DNA from 4 places in the Pseudomonas shahriarae genome. Region 4 is predicted to be linked to each of the others. Evidence: predicted binding sites of a transcription regulator. Region 4 holds the regulator's gene; each other region holds the start of a gene.
The links. The regulator FliA, encoded in region 4, starts transcription of late flagellar genes. The targets are predictions, from matches to a motif close to CTAAAGTTTNNNNNNNNNNNGCCGNTAA.
Positions count from the first base shown of each region.

Region 1: a site for FliA is predicted at 2,870-2,897, ahead of HU773_RS12165 (methyl-accepting chemotaxis protein). Genes of this name have one in related genera too.
Region 2: a site for FliA is predicted at 1,976-2,003, ahead of HU773_RS13165 (methyl-accepting chemotaxis protein). Genes of this name have one in related genera too.
Region 3: a site for FliA is predicted at 2,795-2,822, ahead of flgM (flagellar biosynthesis anti-sigma factor FlgM). Genes of this name have one in related genera too.

Region 1 covers NZ_CP077085.1:2,744,191-2,749,949, forward strand. The annotation lists gene HU773_RS12160 (ABC transporter ATP-binding protein) at 1-410, shown strand, start outside; gene HU773_RS12165 (methyl-accepting chemotaxis protein) at 817-2,811, opposite strand; gene HU773_RS12170 (hypothetical protein) at 3,218-3,688, shown strand; partial or broken gene HU773_RS27405 (transposase) at 3,959-4,268, shown strand; gene HU773_RS12175 (hypothetical protein) at 4,228-4,758, opposite strand; partial or broken gene HU773_RS12180 (chlorhexidine efflux transporter) at 4,809-5,012, opposite strand; gene HU773_RS12185 (NAD(P)/FAD-dependent oxidoreductase) at 5,119-5,759, opposite strand, start outside.
Region 2 covers NZ_CP077085.1:2,945,371-2,951,129, forward strand. The annotation lists gene pnuC (nicotinamide riboside transporter PnuC) at 1-104, opposite strand, end outside; gene HU773_RS13165 (methyl-accepting chemotaxis protein) at 252-1,886, opposite strand; gene HU773_RS13170 (undecaprenyl-diphosphate phosphatase) at 2,136-2,966, shown strand; gene HU773_RS13175 (DUF1294 domain-containing protein) at 2,966-3,349, shown strand; gene HU773_RS13180 (MmcQ/YjbR family DNA-binding protein) at 3,438-3,788, opposite strand; gene HU773_RS13185 (LysR substrate-binding domain-containing protein) at 3,800-4,708, opposite strand; gene HU773_RS13190 (FMN-dependent NADH-azoreductase) at 4,834-5,445, shown strand; gene HU773_RS13195 (alpha/beta hydrolase family protein) at 5,630-5,759, shown strand, end outside.
Region 3 covers NZ_CP077085.1:4,661,271-4,667,029, reverse strand. The annotation lists gene HU773_RS20735 (MFS transporter) at 1-1,018, shown strand, start outside; gene HU773_RS20730 (flagellar brake protein) at 1,079-1,828, opposite strand; gene HU773_RS20725 (flagella synthesis protein FlgN) at 1,924-2,391, opposite strand; gene flgM (flagellar biosynthesis anti-sigma factor FlgM) at 2,440-2,757, opposite strand; gene flgA (flagellar basal body P-ring formation chaperone FlgA) at 2,900-3,664, opposite strand; gene HU773_RS20710 (chemotaxis protein CheV) at 3,746-4,678, shown strand; gene cheR (protein-glutamate O-methyltransferase CheR) at 4,722-5,549, shown strand.
Region 4 covers NZ_CP077085.1:1,885,997-1,891,755, forward strand. The annotation lists gene flhA (flagellar biosynthesis protein FlhA) at 1-837, shown strand, start outside; gene flhF (flagellar biosynthesis GTPase FlhF) at 849-2,165, shown strand; gene fleN (flagellar synthesis regulator FleN) at 2,266-3,099, shown strand; gene fliA (RNA polymerase sigma factor FliA) at 3,096-3,836, shown strand; gene HU773_RS08485 (chemotaxis response regulator CheY) at 4,004-4,378, shown strand; gene HU773_RS08490 (protein phosphatase CheZ) at 4,397-5,185, shown strand; gene HU773_RS08495 (chemotaxis protein CheA) at 5,198-5,759, shown strand, end outside.

The DNA of each region.
Region 1 (5,759 bases), 860 kb from region 4:
TCAACCCGAAAGTCATCATCGCCGACGAATCCGTTTCGGCCCTTGATGTTTCGGTTCAGGCTCAGGTGCTGGAATTGCTTGAGCATTTGCGTGAGGTGCATCGGCTCAGTTACTTGTTCATTTCCCATGACATGGCGGTGGTCGAGCGCATTTGTCATCGTGTGGCCGTCATGTACGGCGGTCAGATCGTCGAGATTGGCCGCCGCGATCAGGTCCTGGGCAACCCTCAACATCCTTACACCAAGCGCCTGCTCAGCGCCGTCCCAATGCCGGACGTTGACCGTAAGCGCGATTTCAAGGCGCTCTTGCATGAGTTCGAGCAACCAAGCCCGATCAAGTCAAAAGGCTTTGAAGCGCCGGCGCAGAAGTTTCAGGACTTGGGGAACGAGCATTGGGTAGCGGTAGGCTAACCAGCTGTAGGGAGAGGTGAGCAATAACGACCTGACAGCGGAGCAGAGGCAAACGATCTTTGCGTTATCGGCAGGAATGGCGCGCGCTGCTGTGGCGCACACCTCCGGCTTTGTGATGGGGGCGGTTGTTGCGCCCCGGCAGTTCTGGCCCCTCAGTGGATTCTGGTCTGGAATAAAAATCAGCCCTTCGATTTCCAGGTTCAATGACGAGGCTTGCATCGTTACGCGGTGTAGCTTGGGGAGCCCAAGCTCAAGCTCTCTGATCGCTTTAGTCGACTGACCGCTCCACATGGACAGAATGCCCAGCAGCATGCATGACACACCGCCTATGTGGCGAAATCTCGCACTGGGATCTGCCAGAATAGTCCCACTCCCGTGGTTTGCACGGGAGTGTTTCACTCATTTATCAGCGCACTTTGAAGCGGCTCATCAACGTAATCACCCGGCCATTGGCATCCAGCAGGCTTTGCGTATTGGTTTCAGTGGCATGGCCACTTTCCACCAGCTCTTCGACCATATGTCGGATCTGCACCATGCTGCGGTTGATCTCTTCGGTCACCGCACTTTGCTGCTCGGCGGCGGTAGCGATCTGCGTGCTGAGGTTGTTGATATGGCTGACCGAGCCGGCCATTTCGTCCAGCCCAGTGTTGACGCGTGCCGTGGCATCCGCCGCTGACTGGCAGCTGGCCTGGGTGTTTTCCATTGCCGTCACCGACGAACTCACGCCAGTGGTCAGGCGCGCCAACATCTCGTTGATCTGCGAGGTGCTGGCCTGGGTGCGTGCGGCCAACGCCCGGACTTCGTCGGCGACCACCGCAAATCCACGGCCTTGTTCGCCAGCGCGCGCCGCTTCAATGGCCGCGTTGAGTGCCAACAGGTTGGTCTGGCCGGCAATCGCGCCGATCACGCCGAGGGTTTCGGTGATACGTGCGGCGTCCTGGCGCATGTTTTCTACGGTGTGGGTGGCGCTGGCCACTTCGCCGATCAGCGCGCTGACGCTGGTCGAGGCTTCGCCCACCACCACGCGGGAGCGGTCGGCGTGTTCGTTGGCGCGCTGGGTGAACGAGGCGGTTTCAGCGGCGTTTTGCGCGACGGTGTCGGCGGTGGAGCTCATTTCGGTGATGGCCGTGACCGTCTGATCGGTTTCCGAGGCGTGCCGCACCAGAATCCGGTTGGTCTGCGCCGACGTCTGCTGCAATTGCTCAAGCCCCGAGGCCATGGCGCCCGTGGCCTGGGTCACTTCGCCGATCATGTTCTGCAGGTAGATGATAAAGCGGTTTACCGAGTGGCCGATGGCGCCCATTTCATCCTCAGCACGGATGGTGATGCGCTTGGTCAGGTCGGCATCTCCGGCAGACAGCGAGTCGATATTGGTGCGCAGCGACTTCATGCGTTGCACCAGATTGCGAATCGCATAGAACGCCAGCAGCACCAGCAGCAGTACCATCGGGATTTGCAGCAGCGCCAGGCTGCCGAGCACATCGTCACGCTGGGCGGTGATCAGCGAGGTGGGCAGGGCAGTGGCGAGGAACCACGGGGTGCCCTCGATTGGGCGCATGTAAAAGGTGCTGGCCACTCCCTGGTTGTCGAATTCACCGCGCTGCAGGGCCTGGTCGCGATGGGCAAGGGCCTTGCTGACCTGGGCGGCAAACGCCGAGGTGCCGGTCAGTTCGCTGATGTTCTTGAGCACCACCGGGCTACTGATGCGCGTGCTGTTGCTGATGATCTTGCCGTCGCCTTCGACGATCAGCATCTGGCCGCCGATGTCTTTTTCCTTGCTGGCCACCAGCTCATTGAAAAAGCCCAGGGTCACGTCGATGGTGGCGACGCCGTAGGCCGCGCCGTCCCGCTGGATGGCCATGGCGCAGTTGGTGCGCGGCTCCTGGCTGGCGTCGTCCTTGTAGGCGGCGGCCCAGGCGCATTGGCCACGGGGCGAGGCGAGGCCGCCTTTGTACCAGCTCTGGTCGTAATAATTGGGTGCGGCGTCGCTGTTCCAGAACGTATTCACCGCCAGCTTGCCCGAGGCATCGCGGTGCCAGAACGTGCTGTGCTTGTTGCGCCCCGGCGTGCGCTGGTTGGGCAGCGGCCAGATACCGCCGCCGAAGACTTTCAGCTCGCCATACTGATCCACCAGGCCGGGCAGCACCTTGTCGATGGCGTCACTGTCGAGCAGCGGGATGGTTTGGGTGATGCTGCGTTGCTGGGCTTGAACCTTGTTGAGTTCGCCCTGGATCTGCACAGCTACCTCGGCGATGCGGTTGAGCACCACCTGTTCTTCAGTGTGTTTTAACGTGGGGGCGACCAATTGGCCGATGCCGACGACGGTTAGTACCGATAACACCAGGACGAACAGCACCAGGAACAGGGTGTAGCGGGTCTGGATGGAGCGCAGTGTGGGCATGGAGGTCGTCCTTACGAAGCGTTTATTATCGACGCGGCTTTATTAGAGCTTCGTCGGGCTATCGGCTTGGCAAGGAAGAGCTTTAGGTACGACGGTGCTGAGTTAATCGGCTTGACCGTGACCTTGCGCGCATCAGCTGCGAGGTTACCCATTGGAGGGTGGCTTAATCGCCGGTTTTACCTCCGTGAAGGCCGAGCCTTGGGTGCGGTCGAAATGATCATTGGCACCTGTAAAAATGCAGTCCGTGGTCTTGTTTTTCCTGAGGGTGTCGTTAGCGTCGCTGGTACTGCGGAAGGCATGCTGTACCGCACGCGCACCCATGTGAAACGGCCAACTTATCCAAGATGCTTGTGTGGGTACATGCACGATACTTAATAACGTTGAGCATCATAAAGGGACGGTCGATATGAAGGGAAGTTTTACGTTAGGTCTATGGGTGGCATGTTTCGTGAGCAGTGTTACGGCGCAGGCAGATGAACTACCGCGTAGCGAGCAGATAAAAGCATTCCACGCTGCTGGATTTAACCAAGAGACGTCGGAGTGTGAAATTCAGGAAACTGGTAGCTACAGGCCGGTAACCATGGAATTGGTTGAGGACCTGAACGGTGACGGCCGACCGGATGCGTTGATTACCGAAGGCAGCACTTACTGTTATGGGCAAGCAGGTACTGGATTTTATCTGGTAAGTCAGCAGCCTGACGGCCACTGGAAACTCATGCTCAAAGAAAGCGGTGTCGCTGAGTTTCTCGCTAGCAAAGGCAGTAATGGTTGGCCTGATGTTGAGGTCGGTGGCCCGGGCTTGTGTTTTCCAGTGCTGCGTTACGACGGGCAAAGTTATCGAGTTCACCATAGTGTTGGTGAACGGTGTGCTGACTAGCCGTAAAAGTCCGATGGCCCAAAGGCCAAACGAAGGCCGGTCAGCCGAGGACTACGGTGGCTGCTTTTGAATCTGGCGCGCGGTGTTCCAGATCGCTATCGGAGTTAAGCATAATGTCTGTGACGTTATGGTCGCTATGCCGTCGGAATCGAGGCATTTAGCGCTGGGATAATAGCGAAGTCTCGGCGCTGAATTTAGCCATAACGTCCATTATGCGAGGCGCTCTTGCACCGAGAAACAGATGCCTTTCGCCGATGCCGAGTACGCCGGCAAACGTATGTGTGCGGCGATGCGGGTTGTACCGGTGAGGAGAAGCGTGCCGAGCATCAGAACCGCGCGATGATGTGGGCGATCGCCGCGCGTCCGAGCAGCTATAGAAGGCGCGGAAAAAAGAGCTTGATCGGGCTGTATGCGACGCAAGATTGAATACGCCAAAGCGTAGGTGCGGGCCAAGGTTGAACATGCCTTTCGTGTGATCAAGCGCCAGTTTGGCTACACGAAAGAACGCGTACGCTCGCGAACGTTTACAACCATAGGGGTCATGCAGCAACGTAGACAAGAACCGGCTGGAGGCAAGTGAGTGGCGGTGCCGAATCGAGCATGTCGGCAGGTTCACACCATGGATAGCTGCGACCTTGAAGCCAATCCATTATTTTCTGCATATGCTGGGAAGGGCACTCCAACATGTGTTCGATAGTAATGGACAGTTGCATGGCCAGGCCGCTTTGCGGTGAAAAGACCCAATGATATTCCCCACAGCCTACGCGCAACTCTCCAGTTGCTTTTGTTGACATGCCAACCAGCCATTTGCACCTATGAGCATGTGCTTCGGGCTTTGGAGGGGCACCGAAGCAGAATGTATAAACGTTCTCATATTGCAGGCTAAAGCTGCGTACCAGTACTTCAGCAATATCTTCGCGCCCCTGGACGTTGGGGGGAAATTGGATGGTGCTTGTCTGCACCAGCATGGTAAGAGTTGCGTCTGGACTGAAAGCATGCCGCAACAAGTCAGGCCGATTTCCGTCCTTGCCGAAGATGTAGTTCTCAATCGCTTTGGTGGCGTTTTTCATGCACAAATCCTAGTGCTGCTACAGGTGGGCCAATCGGGATTCCGGGCGGATTACGGGTTAACCGAAACCTGCTCCTTCGCGGACTCTGGTACATCAAACACCCTATCAAAGACCCACTGAAACGCCAGCGCGTAAAAGAAGAAGAAAACGAACAGCCCCAGATCGGTGACCAGTGCAGCCCACCAGGAAATTTCCAGCCACCATGCCACCAGTGGCACCCACAGTAGAACTAGCCCACCCTCAAAACCCAGTGAGCGCTGCGATCACCGGTCATGGGCTGCTGCTGGCAAACAATGTACTGGTAGCCGACAGCCTCAGGCATGGAAAGTTAGTGGCCATGGTGGTGTCAACCAGCACGGACTAAGGTTGAATGAACCTGTCAGGGCGGCAAGGGCCGAGGGCAGGGGCCAGAGTGGCGTCCATTATCTCTTCGCTGGCCAGACGGCCTACTATCGGGGCAAGGATAACGCCAGGGTGCATTGTGCAAACATATACACCGCTGACTGTGGGCAAGTAACCGACAATGGGAATGCCATCAGCGGGAAATGGTCTTAGCCCGACACATGCCAATTCCGGCTCAATGGAATCAGCCCCATGAAGTTCGTCCCGGATGGCCTGGGCTGTTCGTAGCGCAATCGCTTCTGCCTGGTTGTCCAGGGCATCACCCAGATAATCCTCTGCGGCTAGCAACGTCCCATCCTCTTCTTGTCTGACTTCCATTGCGGGGCTGGAAATTATGGTCTGCACCAGGTTGGCGGGTGCCTTGTAACGAATAAAAATGGCTGGAGATTCTTCTATAGGAAGAGAAACGTTAAGCATGTCGGTGAGTTTCCTGGTGCCAATCCCCGCTGCGGTTACAACGATATCAGCGTCAATTATTCCCGCTGTGGTTTCGAGTCCCGTAACTCGAGTATTCAGCATTCTAAATCCGAGAACCCGTGTATGGGTTAATACATTGGCCCCATGCTCTTTCGCGCCTGCAATCAAGGCGTGCGTTGCTC
Region 2 (5,759 bases), 1.1 Mb from region 4:
AGCACCATGACCAGGCCGATCGGCCAGCACCACGGGTTCTGCTTGACCGTCAACCAGACGGCAATCACCCCCAGCGCGGCGGCAAACAGTTCAAGCCCGGACATGGGATTCCTTGGAAGAGTCGAAGAGGAGGGCGATTGTACCCAACCGGCCGGGCAAAATCCTGTCCAGGCCGGGGGCTAATTATGGGAAGAAGGATTGCTGTGGCAAACCCGCTCGCTGTGGCGAGCGGGCTGCTGCCGGGAGGAGGGCTAGACCTTGAACTGGCGCAGCAGGCCGTTGAGTTCTTCGCTCAAGTCCTTCAGATGCACGCTGGCCTCGCTCGATTGCTGGGCCGCGAGCGCAGTGCTGTGGGACAGGCCGGCGGCCTGGGTCACGTTCTGATTGATGTCTTCCACCACGTGGGCCTGTTGCAGGGTCGCGCTGGCAATCGAGGCGTTCAGGCCGTTGAGGTTGCGCAGGGCCTGGCCGATGGCATTCAGGCTGGCGCCCGCCTGGCCGGCTTGTTCGATGGTCAGTTGCGAGGCCTGGTGGCTGTCGCTGATGACCTTGACCGCTGCTTCGGAATGCCCTTGCAGGCGCTCGATCATGTTCTGGATTTCGGCAGTGGATTTTTGCGTGCGCTGGGCCAGCAGGCGCACTTCGTCGGCGACCACGGCAAAACCACGGCCTTGTTCGCCGGCGCGGGCCGCTTCGATGGCGGCGTTGAGAGCCAGCAGGTTGGTCTGCTCGGCAATCGAGCGAATCACCTCCAGCACCCCGCCAATCTGCGTGCTTTCGGTGGACAGGGTGCGGATCACTTCCACCGCCTGGCTGATGGTGCCGGACAGCGCGTCGATCTGTTGCAGGCTGCCGTCGATATTGACCTGGCCCTGTTCGGCCTGGGTCTGCGCGTCACGCATTTCGCTGGCGGCGTGCTCGGCATTCTTGGCCACGTCCTGGACGCCGTAGGTCACTTCATTGATGGCGGTGGCCACCAGCTCCATTTGCTGGGATTGTTGCTGGCTGCGGTCATGGGCCTGGCTGGCGTTGTTGCCCAGCTCGGCGGACGACTGGGCCAGGGCATTGGCGCACACCTGCAACTGGCTGACCACCTGGCGCAGTTTGGCGGTGAAGGTGTTGAAGTGTCGGGACAGTTGCGTGACTTCGTCCTGGCCATGGGTGTCGAGGCTGCGGGTCAGGTCGCTTTCGCCACTGGCGATGTTGGCCATGGCCTGTACCGCTTCCTGCAGCGGGCGCACGATGCTGCGGGCAATCAGCACCACCAGCAGGGCCATGATCAGCGCAATGCCCAGGCCGATCAGCGAGGCTTTCCAGACCTGGCCGCGAAATTGTGCCTGTACGTCGTCCACGTAGACGCCGGAGCCAATAATCCAGCCCCAGGGCTCGAACAACTGGATATAGGAGGTCTTGGCCACGGGCTCAGCCGCGCCGGGTTTCGGCCAGCGGTAATCGACCATGCCGACGCCCTTGGCCTTGGCCAGGGTGACGAACTCATTGAAGATCGCAAAGCCGTCCGGATCGCGGATGGCCGAAAGGTTCTGGCCGTCGAGCTTGGGGTTGGCCGGGTGCATGATCATCACCGGCGTCAGGTCATTGATCCAGAAGTATTCGTTCTGGTCGTAGCGCAGGCCGCGCACCACACTCAAGGCTTGTTTCTGCGCGGCCTCGCGGGTCAGCACCCCGGTGGTTTCAAGGCCGTGATAAAAATTCAGAATTCCGCTGGCAGTCTGGACCACATGCTGGGTTTTCTGGCTCTTGGCCTGGTAGAGGTCGTCGTGGATCTGCTTGAGCATCAACAAACCCAGGGTCATCAACATCAACACGGCGACTATCAGGATCATCCAGAGGCGCCGACTGATCGACATATTGCGCAAACTGTTCATAGTCTTGTCACTCCGCGTTCTTATAATTTTCGGTGCTGCGTTGATCGGCCAGTGATAACGCGAAGCGAAATTCGGGCTTGTCTGATAGGCTTTCGGCCCGGAATCAAAAAACCTGAGTACTGCCTGATTTTTCACAGAATTTTTGCAGGTCAGCCTTGATCCTGCGCGCAGCCTTGCCGCGTGCTCATCGTTAGTGAACACCTAGAAAATATCAACGAGGCATGCCGTCGCATGACCTTTGGGGGAATAATGGATCTTTGGACCGCCTTTCAGGCATTGATACTTGGCATTGTCGAAGGGCTGACAGAGTTCTTGCCGATCTCCAGTACCGGGCACCAGATTATCGTCGCTGACTTGCTCGACTTCGGTGGCGAGCGCGCCATGGCGTTCAACATCATCATTCAACTGGGCGCCATCCTGGCGGTGGTCTGGGAGTTCCGGCGCAAGATCCTCGACGTGGTGACCGGCCTGCCGACCCAGCGCAACGCCCAGCGCTTTACCGTCAATCTGCTGATCGCCTTCCTGCCGGCGGTGGTGTTGGGGGTGATTTTTGCCGACCTGATCCACGAATACCTGTTCAACCCGATCACGGTGGCCACTGCGCTGGTGATCGGCGGGGTGATCATGTTGTGGGCCGAGCGTCGCGAGCATGTCATCCATGCCGAAACCGTCGATGACATCACCTGGAAAGACGCCTTGAAAGTGGGCTTTGCCCAGTGCCTGGCGATGATTCCAGGGACGTCGCGTTCCGGCTCGACCATTATCGGTGGCCTGTTGTTTGGCCTGTCGCGCAAGGCTGCCACCGAGTTTTCGTTCTTCCTGGCGATGCCGACCATGGTCGGGGCGGCGGTGTACTCGGGCTATAAATACCGTGACCTGTTCCAGCCTGCGGATCTGCCGGTGTTTGCCGTCGGTTTTGTGGTCTCGTTCATCTTCGCGATGATTGCAGTGCGTGGCTTGCTCAAGTTCATCGCCAGCCACAGCTATGCAGTGTTTGCCTGGTACCGCATTGCGTTCGGTTTGCTGATCCTGGCCACCTGGCAGTTCGGCTGGATTGACTGGGCGGCGGCCAAGGCGTGATGACAATCCAGCATCTGCGCTTGAAGGCTGTGGTGTTTGCACTGTTGTGTGCCGTGCCGTTGTTTGGCGCGGCACTGCTGGCGTATCGCGGGGTGTCGCTGATCCCGTTGGCGGCCTATGGCCTGGTCAGCGTGGTGACGTTTTGCCTGTATTGGAGTGACAAGCGCAAGGCCCAGAGCGATAGCTGGCGCACCCCGGAGAAGATCCTGCATGCCATGGAGCTGGCCGGTGGTTGGCCGGGTGCCTTGGTTGCGCAGCAGGTGTTCCGGCACAAGACGCGCAAGGTGTCTTATCAAGTGGTGTTCTGGCTGATTGTGTTGCTGCACCAGGTGTTCTGGATTGATCAGTTGTTTCTGGGCGGCACGCTGCTGGCAGTCTTCTAGCCGCGTGGGGTTTGAGAGCGAAGCTGCGCCCATCGGGGTATGTGCATATCTCGATGATCAAGTTGTGTACAAGACGACCTGGACTGGCTTACTCGTCCAGCCTCAGGCCGATTTGCGTGCGTTTGGGCAGTTTGCTCACCACCAACTGGTGGGAGCGCTGCAGCAAGCCGCGCAGTTCTTCGCCGCCCAGTGGGTAGGGCAGCTGCATGATGATCCACTGCGCCCGCGCCAGGTACGGCGCCGGGTGGATGCCGGGGCGGTCGACGTGGCCAAGGAACAGTTCCTTGTCGACCTTGAACGCCAGGGAGTCGCCGCGCAGGTTCTGCAGGGCGAACATCTTGTTGCCGGCAATCGAGAACACCCGCACACCGCCCCACTTGTAATCCTCCCGTGCACCGGGCAAGCCCAGGCAGAACTGGGCGACGTCGTCTTCGGTCATGCTCCGGGTACTCATAGCAGTCGATCTCCGCAACTGTTGAAGGCATGGGCCAGAAAGTCGATCCAGGCGCGCACCGCTGGGGATACGCCGCGTCGATGCGGGTACACCGCTTGCAGCCAGCCACCGGGCAGCGACCACTCGGGCAGCAGTTGCACCAGTTGGCCACTTTCCAGCTCCTGCTCGCAATACATCATGGGCAGCACGGTGAAGCCCAGGCCGGCAAGGGCGCTGGCCTTGCGCACCAGGAAGTCGTCGATGCCCAGGCGGGCCTCCATCGCCAGGTCGGTGGCATTGCCGGCAGGGTCGAGCATGCGCAGGTGGACCATACGGTCGGCTTCCAGGGCGCCCAATACCGGCAGGTGTTTGAGGTCGGCCGGGCTGTTGATCTGGCGGTCGCGCACAAACTCGGGGCTGGCGACCATGGCCGTCTGCGCCTGACGCAGGCGACGGGTCACCAGCAGTGGGTCTTCGTCCCCCAACTCGCGCACACGCAAAGCTACGTCTACACCCTCGGCCACCAGGTCGACGCGGCGATTGATCAGCATCATCTCCAGTTGCACCAGCGGGTGGGCCGCGAGGAATTGCGCCACCACCGTCGGCAGGATTTCGTGGGCCAGGCCCACCGGGCAACTGACCCGCAGCCGGCCCCGGGGTTCGCTGGACATGTTGACCACGGCTTCGTCGGCCATTTCCGCTTCCAGCAGCATCGCCTGGCAGTGCCCCAGGTAGCGTTCGCCGACGGCCGTCAGGGTCAGTTGCCGGGTGGTGCGCTGTAAGAGGCGGGCGCCGAGGCGTTCTTCCAGTTCGGCAATGCGCCGCGACAGCCGCGACTTGGGGATGCCCAGCAGCCGGCCAGCCGCCGCGAAGCCACCGGCTTCCACCACCTTGGCGAAATAGTAGAGGTCATTGAGGTCTTGCATGTTGGGCCTATTGTCCTGTCAGTGGGACGAACTATCGCATTTTAACCGGCTAATCGGCTATTGGATTGATCTGTAGGATTCTCCCCATCAGATCGCCGGTGGCGATCCTCACTTGGAGATCCCACATGAAACTCTTGCATATTGATTCCAGCATCCTCGGTGACAACTCGGTATCCCGCCAGTTGAGCGGCGAAGTGGTCAAGGCCTGGCAGGCGGCTGAGCCGGGTGTCGAAGTGACCTACCGTGACCTGGCCAGCGAAGGTATCACCCATTTTTCCGGGATTACCCTGGGCGCGTTGGGCACCAGCGCCGAGTTGCGTGATGCCGTACAGAAGCACGAAGCCGACCTGAGCGCCTCGACCCTGGCCGAGTTCCTGGCTGCCGACGCGGTGGTTATCGCCGCGCCGATGTACAACTTCACCATTCCCACCCAGCTCAAGGCCTGGATCGACCGCATTGCCGTCGCTGGCCAGACGTTCCGCTACACCGAAGCCGGCCCGCAAGGCCTGTGCGGCAACAAGAAAGTCATCGTGGTCTCCACCGCCGGTGGCCTGCACGTTGGCCAACCGACCGGCGTCGGGCACGAGGACTACTTGAAAGTGCTGCTGGGCTTCTTCGGTATCACTGATATCGAGTTCGTACGTGCCCACGGCCTGGCCTATGGTGACGAAGCACGCAGCAAGGCATTGAACGATGCCAATGCGCTGATCAGCGAGCAGTTGTTCGTCGCGGCGTAAGCACGAGCGCCTTTCAATCTGATTCGGGCTGTCTAAACTCTGTATTCTGCTAGCTTCAATGCTGGCGGAATACGGAGTTTTTTGTTTTGAACCGGCGAATATGGCGCAGCTTATGCAACACCGGGTCATACCGCCCGAGGCTGCATCGGCCTGCAGGCGTCACCCAGCACAGGTGGACATCCCCATGATGCGTCTTTGTGCAGTCTTGCTGGTTTCCCTGCTCGGCGGCCTCGTTTCAGTGCACGCCGCTGTCGCCCCGCACCCCCATTGGAGCGTGGGCTATCACCGCATGAGCTTTCTTGACCCGCTGGATT
Region 3 (5,759 bases), 2.8 Mb from region 4:
GCAGGCCGACGCCAAGCAGCGGGGCGTGGTGTTCAGCGGTTATATGATCGCCTCCTACCTGGGCCTGGTGCTGGGCCAGCTGATTCTGGTCATGCACCCCCAATTGGGGCTGGAGCTGCTGATGTTGGTGGCGCTGTGTTTCGCCCTGTGCCTGGTGCCGGTGGCCATGACTCGGCGTATTCACCCGGCGCCCTTGCATCCGGCGCCCATGGAGCCACGCTTCTTTATCAAGCGCGTGCCGCAGTCCCTGAGTACGGTGTTGGGTGCCGGCCTGATCGTCGGCTCCTTCTACGGTCTGGCGCCGCTGTATGCGGCCCAGCAGGGGTTGAGCACCGAGCAGGTCGGTCTGTTCATGGGTAGCTGCATTTTTGCCGGCCTGCTGGTGCAGTGGCCGTTGGGCTGGCTGTCGGATCGTTATGACCGTGCGCTGCTGATCCGCTGCTTCGCCCTGTGCCTGGCGGTGGCGGCATTGCCGCTGGCGATCATGACTCAGGTGCCGTTGGAAGTGCTGTTTATAGCCGGCTTCCTGTGCTCGCTGGTGCAGTTCTGCCTGTATCCGCTGGCCGTGGCATTTTCCAATGACCATGTCGAAGGTGATCGCCGGGTCTCGCTCACGGCGATGTTGCTGGTGACCTACGGGGTGGGCGCCAGTGTCGGGCCGTTGCTGGCAGGCGTGGTCATGAAGCTGTTCGGCAACCAGATGCTGTATGCGTTCTTCAGCTTGTGCGCCTTGATCCTGGTCTGGCGCATCCGTCCCAAGGCGGTGACCAATCTGCATCAGGTGGACGATGCGCCGCTGCATCACGTGGCGATGCCCGACAGCATGTCCAGCTCGCCCCTGGTGGCTGCCCTCGATCCGCGTGTGGATGAGCAAGTGGTGCAGGACCAGATGCAAACCACCGCGCCGGAACCTGCGCCCGAAGCCGAACCTGAAGTGGAGCCACAACCTGAGCCCGAGCCGCCGGAGCATCCGGACCCGGAAGACCACCCGCATGACCTGAGCCGGGCCCGTCCCTGAAACGAAAAACGGGCAGTTCCCCAAGGAGCTGCCCGTTTTTTTGTGCCTGTGGTTCGGCGCTTACATATCGTCGTCTTTATCGAACCGGCGCGCCTCGCGCTGCAGTTGGTAAACAAAACGCTCAACCTGACGCTGCACCAGGCCGCTCATGTTGTGGAAGCGCACACCGGCAAAGGTGGTGTTGATCCTTTCTTCAAAGTGCAGGTAACGCAACTCCACCGCCGTGGTCATGCTGCCGAAGGGCAGGGCGGCGATAAAGCGGTCGTAGACCTGGCCCAATTGCAGGCGCTCGGAGATATCACCTTCAAAGCGCAGCTTGCAGCCGGTGGCGGAGATGTCCAGCAACTTGCCGCTGAGAGGCGCCTTGAGTTTCTCGCCGCCCAATTCGATATTCACCAGTTGCGCCAGTTTCAATGCCGCACGAAAGGCATTGCGGCGCTGATGGTAGACCACTTCTTCAGGCAGGCTGCCCTTGTAGATGCGGTGGCCGTCTTTTGTGCCGATGGTCAGGCTGCCATTGCTGTCCCAGGCCACGCGCACGCCTTCGTGGAAACCTTCGATGCGAAATGCTTCGCCATTTTCCAGATAGCGCTCACCTTCGGGCGGGATCATTTCGTCCAGGCTCAGGGTCTTGCTGTCCTTGTCGACATCCACCAGGTAGCTCTGGAAGCGCTGGTTGCGTTCGTGGAAGGTGATGATCAGCGGGTCGTGGCTCTCTTGCAGCAGCCGCAGGGTGCCGGCAATTTCCAGAGGGGTGGTGAGGACCTTGGGTGGCTGCGGAGCATCTTCCGCGTTGAGGGTGTTGAACACGGTTCTTCCATCTCCAGACAAAATACGACTACACGCAAGAACCGGCATTTTGCCAGTATGTGGCGCGCCTTGATAGGCCGCGCGATAAACCGGCGTCAGGCTTGGCTGAGGGTGCTGGGCTTGACCAGCCGTGAGGTGGAGCCCTGGGCGTTATACAGTGCTGGAGGTTCGCCACCGTGGAGGATGCGCAACTGGTTGGCGGTGGTGGCTTGCTGCAGTTGGATCGACTGGCCATTGAGCACATTGGCCTCCTGGCAACTGATCAACAACTGATTGAGCGCTGCGCTCTGAGCCAGCAACTGGTCACCGACCGATGAATGGCTGGCGAGCTGTTCCAGGCCGCTGTGATCAGCGGGCAGGCCCAGGCTGAGCAGGATCTGGCTGCGTTTCTGGCCGTGTTGTTCAAGCAGGATGATCAGCGATTGCTTGCGTGCCAGGATGTCTTCCAGCACGCGCATGTCGCGGCCGCACAGGGCCACGAATTCGTCTTGAAGCAGCTCCAGCAACTGTTGCGCCGGAGCCAGGTCTTCATTGATCAGTTGCAGCAGATTTTCGTCGTGCATGGCTGGCCTTGGGGTTTAAGCGTCCAAAAGCCTGGCGCAGGCCTTGGCCTAGCGCTCGGCTTTGATGATTTTGCCGGCTAAACGGTCGTTGTCGATCTGATAGCTGCCATCGGCAATTGCCTGCTTCAATTCGGCCACACGGGCTTTATTGACCACCGGCTGATCGCGCAGCGAGTCTGTGATCTTCTGCAACTGTTGAGCCTCGTTGCTCAAATGCACCGATTCGCCACTTTGGGTCGAAGCGGTCTGTTCTGCCTTGGCAGGCAGTGCCGGGGCCTTGGCTTCAACGCTGTCCTTGGCCGCGTTGGTACGCGTGCCGCCGGGCGTTGCCTGGGCGCTGTTCAATCGGCTGAAATCAATGACCATGTTAAAAAAACCTCTGGGTAATTGGACGCTTGCCATGTTTTCGGCCATACCCGGACAAACTTTAGGCGCGATCGACAATAAACCTGTGCACCGCCAGATCATGCGCACAGTGTAGGAAAAGCCAGCGTCCCACGCCAGTGATCTATAGCGCCACCTCCACTTGGCCAGGGGCTGTTACCCGAGCCTTGATCACACGTTTGGAGTTGAGGTTCTTCACGCGAATCTGCTCGCTCATCCCGCCACTGGCCAGGGCTTCCCCCGGCATTTTCACGTTCAGCCCCCCGCTGCTGGCGGATATCACCACATGGTCGCCCTTGCGCACCACTTCTGCCTGTTCCAGGTGAACCAGGGTGATGACCTGGTCGGTGACCATTGGTCGGGTCAGTTTTTGCCCGACGGCCTGGTCCACGGAGGTGAGGTAACCCTGTCTGATCTGGCTGATGTCCCGTTCGCGCAGGGCCACGTCTTCAAAACCGATGATGCCGGTGCGCTTGAGCGGGCGGGTGACGGTCACCACGTCACGATACAGGCGGACCTGGGCCGGCACGAACACGGTCCAGGGCGAACTGCCGTCGCAGCGCACGCGCACGGTCACGCGGCCAATGGGCTGGGCGGGGCTTTCCAGGGAGCCTGTCAATTCCTTGTCACACATGGGCATGCGCAAACGCGGGTCCAACTGGTTGACCTGGATTTCATAACGGCCCGGTGTCTGTGTGGTTGCCAGATAATCTTCTACAGTGAACTCAAGAAAGCCTTGAGTGACGCCGATAAGTAGATCAGGCAAGGTGACGTTGTCGGCACGGGCTGCAAGGCCGGTACCCAAGGCAAACAACGCCGTCCAGGCGCAGAGCAATCTGCGGTACTGTGGCGAGCGAAGGCGTCGGGAAACTGTCGTTTTGATGTCCATGGCCAATAAATAGCAAAGCGCGTGCCGTTTTGTGTTGGGTACGCGTCGTACCCGTAAGTTTTGTAGCGTAGGAGTCTGGGCATGGCGGGTGTAATGGATTCAGTGAACCAGCGCACACAGCTGGTAGGGCAGAATCGCCTGGAGTTGTTGCTGTTTCGTCTCGATGGCAAGCAGCTCTATGGCATTAACGTCTTTAAAGTGCGGGAGGTGCTGCAATGTCCCAAGCTCACCATAATGCCCAAGTCCAACCCGGTGGTGTGTGGCGTGGCCAACATCCGGGGTGCGACGATTCCTATTCTTGACCTGGCGATGGCCACCGGCTCTTCCGGCTTGCAGGATCGTGAGAGCCCGTTTGTGATCATCACCGAGTACAACACCAAGACCCAGGGTTTCCTGGTGCGCTCGGTGGAGCGCATCGTCAACATGAACTGGGAAGAGATCCATCCACCACCCAAGGGCACCGGGCGCGATCACTACCTCACGGCAGTGACGCGGGTCGATAACCAGTTGGTGGAAATCATCGACGTCGAGAAGATCCTCGCGGAAGTGGCACCCACGTCGGAGCAGATTTCGGTGGGGGTCGTGGATGAGCAGACCCAGCAAAAGGCCGTGTCCCTGCGGGTGTTGACGGTGGATGACTCCTCGGTGGCGCGCAAGCAGGTGTCCCGTTGCCTGCAGACCGTGGGTGTCGAAGTGGTGGCGCTCAATGATGGCCGCCAGGCGCTGGATTATCTGCGTAAGCTGGTGGACGAAGGCAAGAAGCCGGAAGAAGAATTCCTGATGATGATTTCCGACATCGAGATGCCGGAAATGGACGGCTACACCCTCACGGCCGAGATACGCAACGACCCACGCATGCAAAAATTGCATATCATCCTGCATACTTCATTGTCCGGTGTATTCAATCAGGCGATGGTCAAGAAGGTCGGTGCCGATGACTTCCTGGCCAAATTCCGTCCTGATGACCTGGCATCCCGGGTAGTCGACCGGATCAAATCTGCAGATCACGGCTAGGGGCTTTCTCCCTGGCGGTCACACGAGTTAAGAGGCGGTTTCATTGTCTACGGGTAATTTGGATTTCGAACAGTTCCGGGTATTCCTGGAAAAAGCCTGTGGCATATTGCTTGGTGAAAACAAGCAATACCTGGTATCAAGCCGTCTCAACAAATTGATGGAGCAGCAGGGCATCAAGTCCCTGGGCGAGCTGGTGCAGCGCATCCAGGGCCAACCGCGCAGCGGGCTCAAGGAGATGGTGGTCGATGCCATGACCACTAACGAAACCTTATGGTTTCGCGATACTTATCCCTTCGAGGTGCTCAAGAACAAGGTATTGCCCGAGGCGATCAAGGCCAGCCCTGGCCAGCGCCTGCGCATCTGGTCGGCGGCGTGTTCGTCGGGGCAGGAACCGTATTCGCTGTCGATGTCCATCGACGAGTTCGAGCGGACCAACATGGGCCAGTTGAAGGCAGGGGTGCAAATTGTCGCCACTGACTTGTCCGGCACCATGCTGACCAACTGCAAGACGGGCGAATACGACAGCCTGGCCCTGGGCCGCGGTCTGTCGCCGGAGCGCCTGCAGCGTTATTTCGACCCCAAGGGGGCCGGGCGCTGGGCGGTCAAGGCGCCGATCAAGAGCCGGGTGGAGTTCCGCTCGTTCAACCTGCTGGACAGCTACGCCAGCCTGGGCAAGTTCGACATCGTGTTTTGCCGCAACGTCTTGATCTACTTCTCGGCTGAAGTGAAGAAGGACATCCTGTTGCGCATCCATGGCACGCTCAAGCGTGGAGGCTATCTGTTTCTCGGTGCTTCCGAGGCGCTCAATGGCTTGCCGGATCATTACCAGATGGTGCAGTGCAGCCCCGGTATTATCTACCAGGCCAAGTGATGGTTTGAGCCCGTTCTTCAGGACGCGGCAAGCCGTGCAAACAAGGGAGACCCGCAAGGGTCTCCCTTTTTTGCGCGCGGGATGTTCCCCCTTCTGGAACTTATGTTTCTCAGCTCGCCACGGATGGGTGGGCAAGTTCCGTTCGTTCAAAACGTAAGCCGTGTTGACGAGGGCGCGAAGTCTTTATCGCCACGTTCACCGGAAGGAGGA
Region 4 (5,759 bases):
ATGGGCGTGACCCTGGCCGAAGCCGAGATCTACCCCGACCGCGAACTGGCGATCAACCCCGGCCAGGTATTCGGCTCCCTCAGCGGCATAACCGCCAAAGATCCGGCTTTTGGCCTGGACGCGGTGTGGATCGAAGTCAGCCAGCGTAGCCAGGCACAGTCCCTGGGTTACACCGTGGTCGACGCCAGCACCGTGGTCGCCACGCACCTCAACCAGATTCTGTACAAGCACTCCCACGAGCTGATTGGTCACGAAGAAGTCCAGCAACTCATGCAATTGCTGGCCAAAGCCTCGCCTAAGCTGGCTGAAGAGCTGGTGCCGGGGGTATTGTCGCTGTCGCAACTGCTCAAGGTGTTGCAAGCGCTGTTGGCCGAACAGGTGCCGGTGCGGGACATTCGCAGCATTGCCGAGGCTGTCGCCAACAATGCCGCCAAGAGTCAAGATACTGCCGCGCTGGTAGCGGCGGTGCGCGTCGGATTGTCGCGTGCAATCGTCCAAAGCATTGTAGGGCTTGACTCTGAGCTGCCTGTAATCACCTTGGAGCCAAGGTTGGAACAAATATTGCTCAATAGTATCCAGAAGGCAGGGCAAGGCCAGGAAGAGGGCGTTCTGCTGGAGCCAAGCATGGCTGAAAAGCTGCAGCGTTCGTTGATCGACGCCGCACAGCGTCAGGAAATGCAGGGCCAACCGGTGATTCTGCTGGTGGCAGGCCCCGTCCGAGCGATGTTGTCGCGGTTTGGACGCCTGGCAGTACCGAATTTGCACGTTTTGGCTTACCAGGAAATTCCTGACAATAAGCAAGTGACTATCGTCGCGACAGTAGGGCCCAACGGCTGAGGTAGTGGGTTATGCAAGTAAAGCGTTTTTTCGCCGCCGATATGCGTCAGGCCATGAAGCTGGTTCGTGATGAGCTGGGCGCCGACGCGGCTATTATCGGTAACCGTCGCATTGCCGGCGGTGTCGAGCTGACGGCTGCCCTGGATTACAAACCCCAGGCCCTGGCGCCGCGTGTACCGAACATGGAACTCGAAGACGAGTTGCGCAAGACCGCCTCGCGCATTGTCTCGGCCCAGGCCGAGCTGAGCATGCGGGGCGACAGCGATGCGACCACTAATCGCCAATTGTTTGCCGGCCTGCCGCTGACGGCGGCCGAGCCACTGGTAGAGCCGACTTTTGTCGAGCCGCCACGTCCCGCCGCGCCAGCACCGGCCGCTGCGGTTGACCAGCGCGTGTTTGACTCGATGCGTTTTGAACTCAATGGTCTGCGCGAGCTTTTGGAAGTGCAGTTGGGCTCGCTGGCCTGGAACCAGTTGCAGGGCAGCAAGCCGCAACAGGCCAACCTCTGGCGCCGCCTGCAACGCATTGGCCTGTCCGGCCCGTTGTCCCGCGACCTGCTGGAGCTGACCACCGGCATTGAAGAGCCTCGCCAAGCCTGGCGCATGTTGCTGGCGCACCTGGCGCGGATGATCCAGACCCCGGAAATCGAACCCCTTGAAGAAGGTGGCGTGATTGCCATGGTCGGCCCCGCCGGCATGGGCAAGACCACCACCCTGGCCAAGCTGGCCGCCCGTTATGTCCTCAAGTACGGCGCCCACAACATTGCCCTGGTGAGCATGGACAGCTACCGCATCGGCGCGCAGGAACAGCTCAAGACTTTGGGCCGGATCCTCAATGTGCCGGTGACCCATGTCGACCCGGGCCAGTCCCTGGCCAACGCCCTCGACCCACTGCTGCGCAAGCGCGTGGTGCTGATTGATACCGCCGGCCTGCAAGCCAGCGACCCGGCATTGCGCATGCAACTGGAAAGCCTGGCCGGGCGCGGGATCAAGTCGAAAAATTACCTGGTACTTGCAACCACCAGCCAAAAACAGGTTCTGACTGCTGCGTACCACAGCTACAAACGTTGCGGGCTGGCCGGTTGTATCCTGACTAAGCTGGATGAAACCGCAAGCCTGGGCGAAGTGTTGAGCCTTGCCATCAGCCATGAATTACCGGTCGCCTACCTGACCGACGGGCCGCGGATCCCGGATGACTTACATCTGCCGCGCCGTCATCAGTTGGTCAGCCGTGCGGTCAGTGTGCAAATGCAGGATGAACCCAGTGAAGAGGCGATGGCGGATATGTTCGCCGACCTCTATCACAACCCAGCCAAACGGGTCGGCTGAAAGGCAACATGAACACAGTGCAATGTACCTACATTGATGGTCTGCTACCGCGGCCACCCTATGTAGCCTGCGGCTAAGCAAGACAAGGTAAAGAAAGAACATGGGCAGCATGCATCCCGTACAGGTGATCGCGGTGACCGGCGGCAAAGGTGGCGTCGGGAAAACTAACGTGTCAGTGAATTTGTCCCTGGCCCTGGCAGAGCTTGGCCGCCGCGTCATGCTGCTGGATGCCGACCTGGGCCTGGCGAACGTTGACGTTCTGCTGGGACTGACGCCCAAACATACCCTGGCCGATGTCATTGAGGGCCGCTGTGAGCTGCGCGATGTGCTGTTACAGGGGCCCGGGGGGATTCGCATCGTCCCGGCCGCCTCCGGCACCCAGAGCATGGTGCATCTGAGCCCGGCGCAGCATGCCGGCCTGATCCAGGCCTTCAGTGATATCGGCGACAACCTCGACGTGCTGGTGATCGACACCGCCGCCGGGATTGGCGAGTCCGTGGTCAGCTTCGTGCGCGCCGCGCAGGAAGTCTTGCTGGTGGTCTGCGACGAGCCCACCTCGATCACCGACGCCTACGCCCTGATCAAACTGCTCAACCGCGACTACGGCATGAACCGCTTCCGCGTGCTGGCCAACATGGCCCAGAGCCCGCAAGAAGGGCGCAACCTGTTCGCCAAGTTGACCAAGGTCACGGATCGCTTCCTCGATGTCGCCTTACAATACGTCGGCGCAGTTCCCTATGACGAGTGTGTGCGCAAGGCTGTGCAAAAGCAGCGTGCAGTCTATGAAGCGTTCCCTCGTTCGAAATGCGCGTTGGCGTTCAAGGCAATTGCTCAGAAGGTCGATACCTGGCCACTGCCCGCCAATCCCCGGGGGCATCTGGAGTTTTTCGTCGAGCGATTGGTGCATCAGACGAGTGCAGGACCGGTGCTATGACAGCCAGCGGCTACAACCTTTACAAAAAGTCGGCGCGTGACAGCCAGGGCGAATTGATCGAGCGCTATGCGCCCCTGGTCAAGCGCATTGCCTACCACCTGCTGGCACGCCTGCCCGCCAGTGTCCAGGTCGAAGACCTGATCCAGGCGGGCATGATCGGCCTGCTCGAAGTGTCGACCAAGTACGACGCGAGCAAGGGTGCGAGTTTCGAGACGTATGCGGGTATCCGTATCCGTGGCGCGATGCTCGATGAGGTGCGTAAAGGTGATTGGGCGCCGCGTTCGGTCCACCGCAATACCCGGATGGTGAGTGACGCAATTCGCTCAATTGAAGCAAAAACCGGTCGCGACGCTAAAGATCACGAAGTTGCGGCCGAACTCCAATTGAGTCTCGACGATTACTACGGGATTTTGAACGATACCTTGGGCAGCCGCCTGTTCAGTTTCGACGACCTGCTACAGGACGGCGAACATGAAGGGCTGCATGAGGATGGCGCGAGTGCTCACCAGGAGCCTTCACGCGACCTGGAAGATGAACGCTTCCAGGGCGCCCTGGCAGAGGCGATTGCCAATCTGCCGGAACGTGAGCGGCTGGTGTTGGCGCTGTACTACGACGAAGAGCTGAACCTCAAGGAAATCGGTGAGGTCCTGGGGGTCAGCGAATCGCGGGTCAGCCAGCTTCATAGCCAATGCGCGGCCCGCTTGCGGGGGCGTTTGGGAGAGTGGCGAGCGCGCTGACAGGCAGTGTGGGGACACTGCGAACGATAACCGCCAGGGCGCAAGCCCGGCGGGAGCGGCCCGTGATGTGCCCAGCAGTCCTTTTTGTGTAATGCCTGTTGAATGATATGGCGCGCCCAGGTGCTGGACGCGTTTAAGACTGCTTGGAGGTCGAATTGGACAAGAACATGAAAATCCTCATCGTTGATGACTTCTCAACGATGCGGCGGATCATAAAAAACCTGTTGCGTGACCTTGGGTTCACTAACACGGTCGAGGCGGATGACGGCATTACGGCGATTCCGATCCTCAACAGCGGGAGCATCGACTTTCTGGTAACTGACTGGAACATGCCTGGCATGACCGGCATTGATCTACTGCGCCACGTGCGCGCTGATGAAAAGCTGCGCAGCCTGCCTGTGCTGATGGTGACCGCTGAAGCCAAGCGTGAACAGATCATCGAAGCCGCCCAGGCCGGGGTCAACGGCTACGTGGTCAAGCCATTCACTGCACTGGCCTTGAAAGAGAAGATTGAAAAAATCTTCGAACGCATCGGTCATTGATGCTGCCACGGGGGAGCTATGGAGCATAAAGAATCATCGCAGGCCGACTTTGAGTCGACCCTGAAAAAACATGCTCACCAACTCGTCGAAAGCCTGGAAAAAGGCCAGTTCGGCGACGCAGTGCAGTTGATCCATGAGCTCAACCAGACCCGCGACCGCGGCCTGTATCAGGAAGTGGGCAAGCTCACCCGTGAGTTGCACAGTGCGATCGTCAATTTCCAGATCGACCCGCACATGCCCCAGGCCGAGGAAATCTCGCAGATCACTGATGCCACCGAACGCCTGTCCTATGTGGTCAGGCTGACTGAGGCGGCAGCCAATCGCACCATGGACCTGGTGGAAAACGCCACGCCCCTGGTGAACGGCATGGCCAACGAGGCCAAGGCGTTGAGCACCGACTGGGGCCGCTTCATGCGGCGCGAAGTGGGCGCTGAAGAATTTCGTGACCTGGCGCGTCGGGTCGAAGGCTTCCTGTCACGCAGCGAGCAGGAAAACCGTACGGTTTCCAGCAACCTCAATGACATTCTGCTGGCCCAGGATTACCAGGACCTTACCGGTCAGGTGATCAAGCGCGTGACCCTGCTGGTCACCGAAGTGGAAAGCAACCTGCTCAAACTGGTGCTGATGGCTGGCCAAGTCGACCGTTTTGCCGGCATCGAACACGACCGCGAAGCGATCCTCTCGGAAAAAGATCCACAAAAACACCTCGCCAAGGGTGAAGGTCCGCAGATTCATGCCGATAAACGTGAAGACGTTATGTCAGGTCAAGATGACGTAGACGATTTGCTGTCCAGTTTAGGCTTCTAAGGAGCACGCAATATGAGCTTCGGCGCCGATGAAGAAATCCTTCAGGATTTCCTTGTAGAGGCCGGCGAAATTCTAGAGCAGTTGTCCGAGCAACTGGTCGAGCTGGAAAGCCGACCGGATGATGCGAACCTGCTCAATGCAATTTTTCGCGGTTTTCACACTGTAAAAGGGGGCGCCGGCTTCCTCCAGCTCCATGAGCTGGTGGAGTGCTGCCACATCGCCGAAAACGTGTTCGACATCCTGCGCAAGGGTGAGCGGCACGTTGATTCGGAATTGATGGACGTGATCCTCGAAGCCCTGGACGCGGTCAACGGCATGTTCAATGAAGTGCGCGAACGCGCACCCATTACGGCTGCCACCCCGGAACTGCTGGCCGCCCTGGCGCGCCTGGCAGAGCCTGGCGCGGTAGCTGCCGCCCCGGTGGTTGAGGCGGCGCCTGAGCCAGTGGCCGAACCCGACGTCACTGACAGCGAGTTCGAGCAACTGCTGGACTCCCTCAATGCGGTCAAGGCCGAGGCAGAAGCCCCGGCCGCAGCTGCGCCGCCGATGGTGCCGACCACCGAAGACATCACCG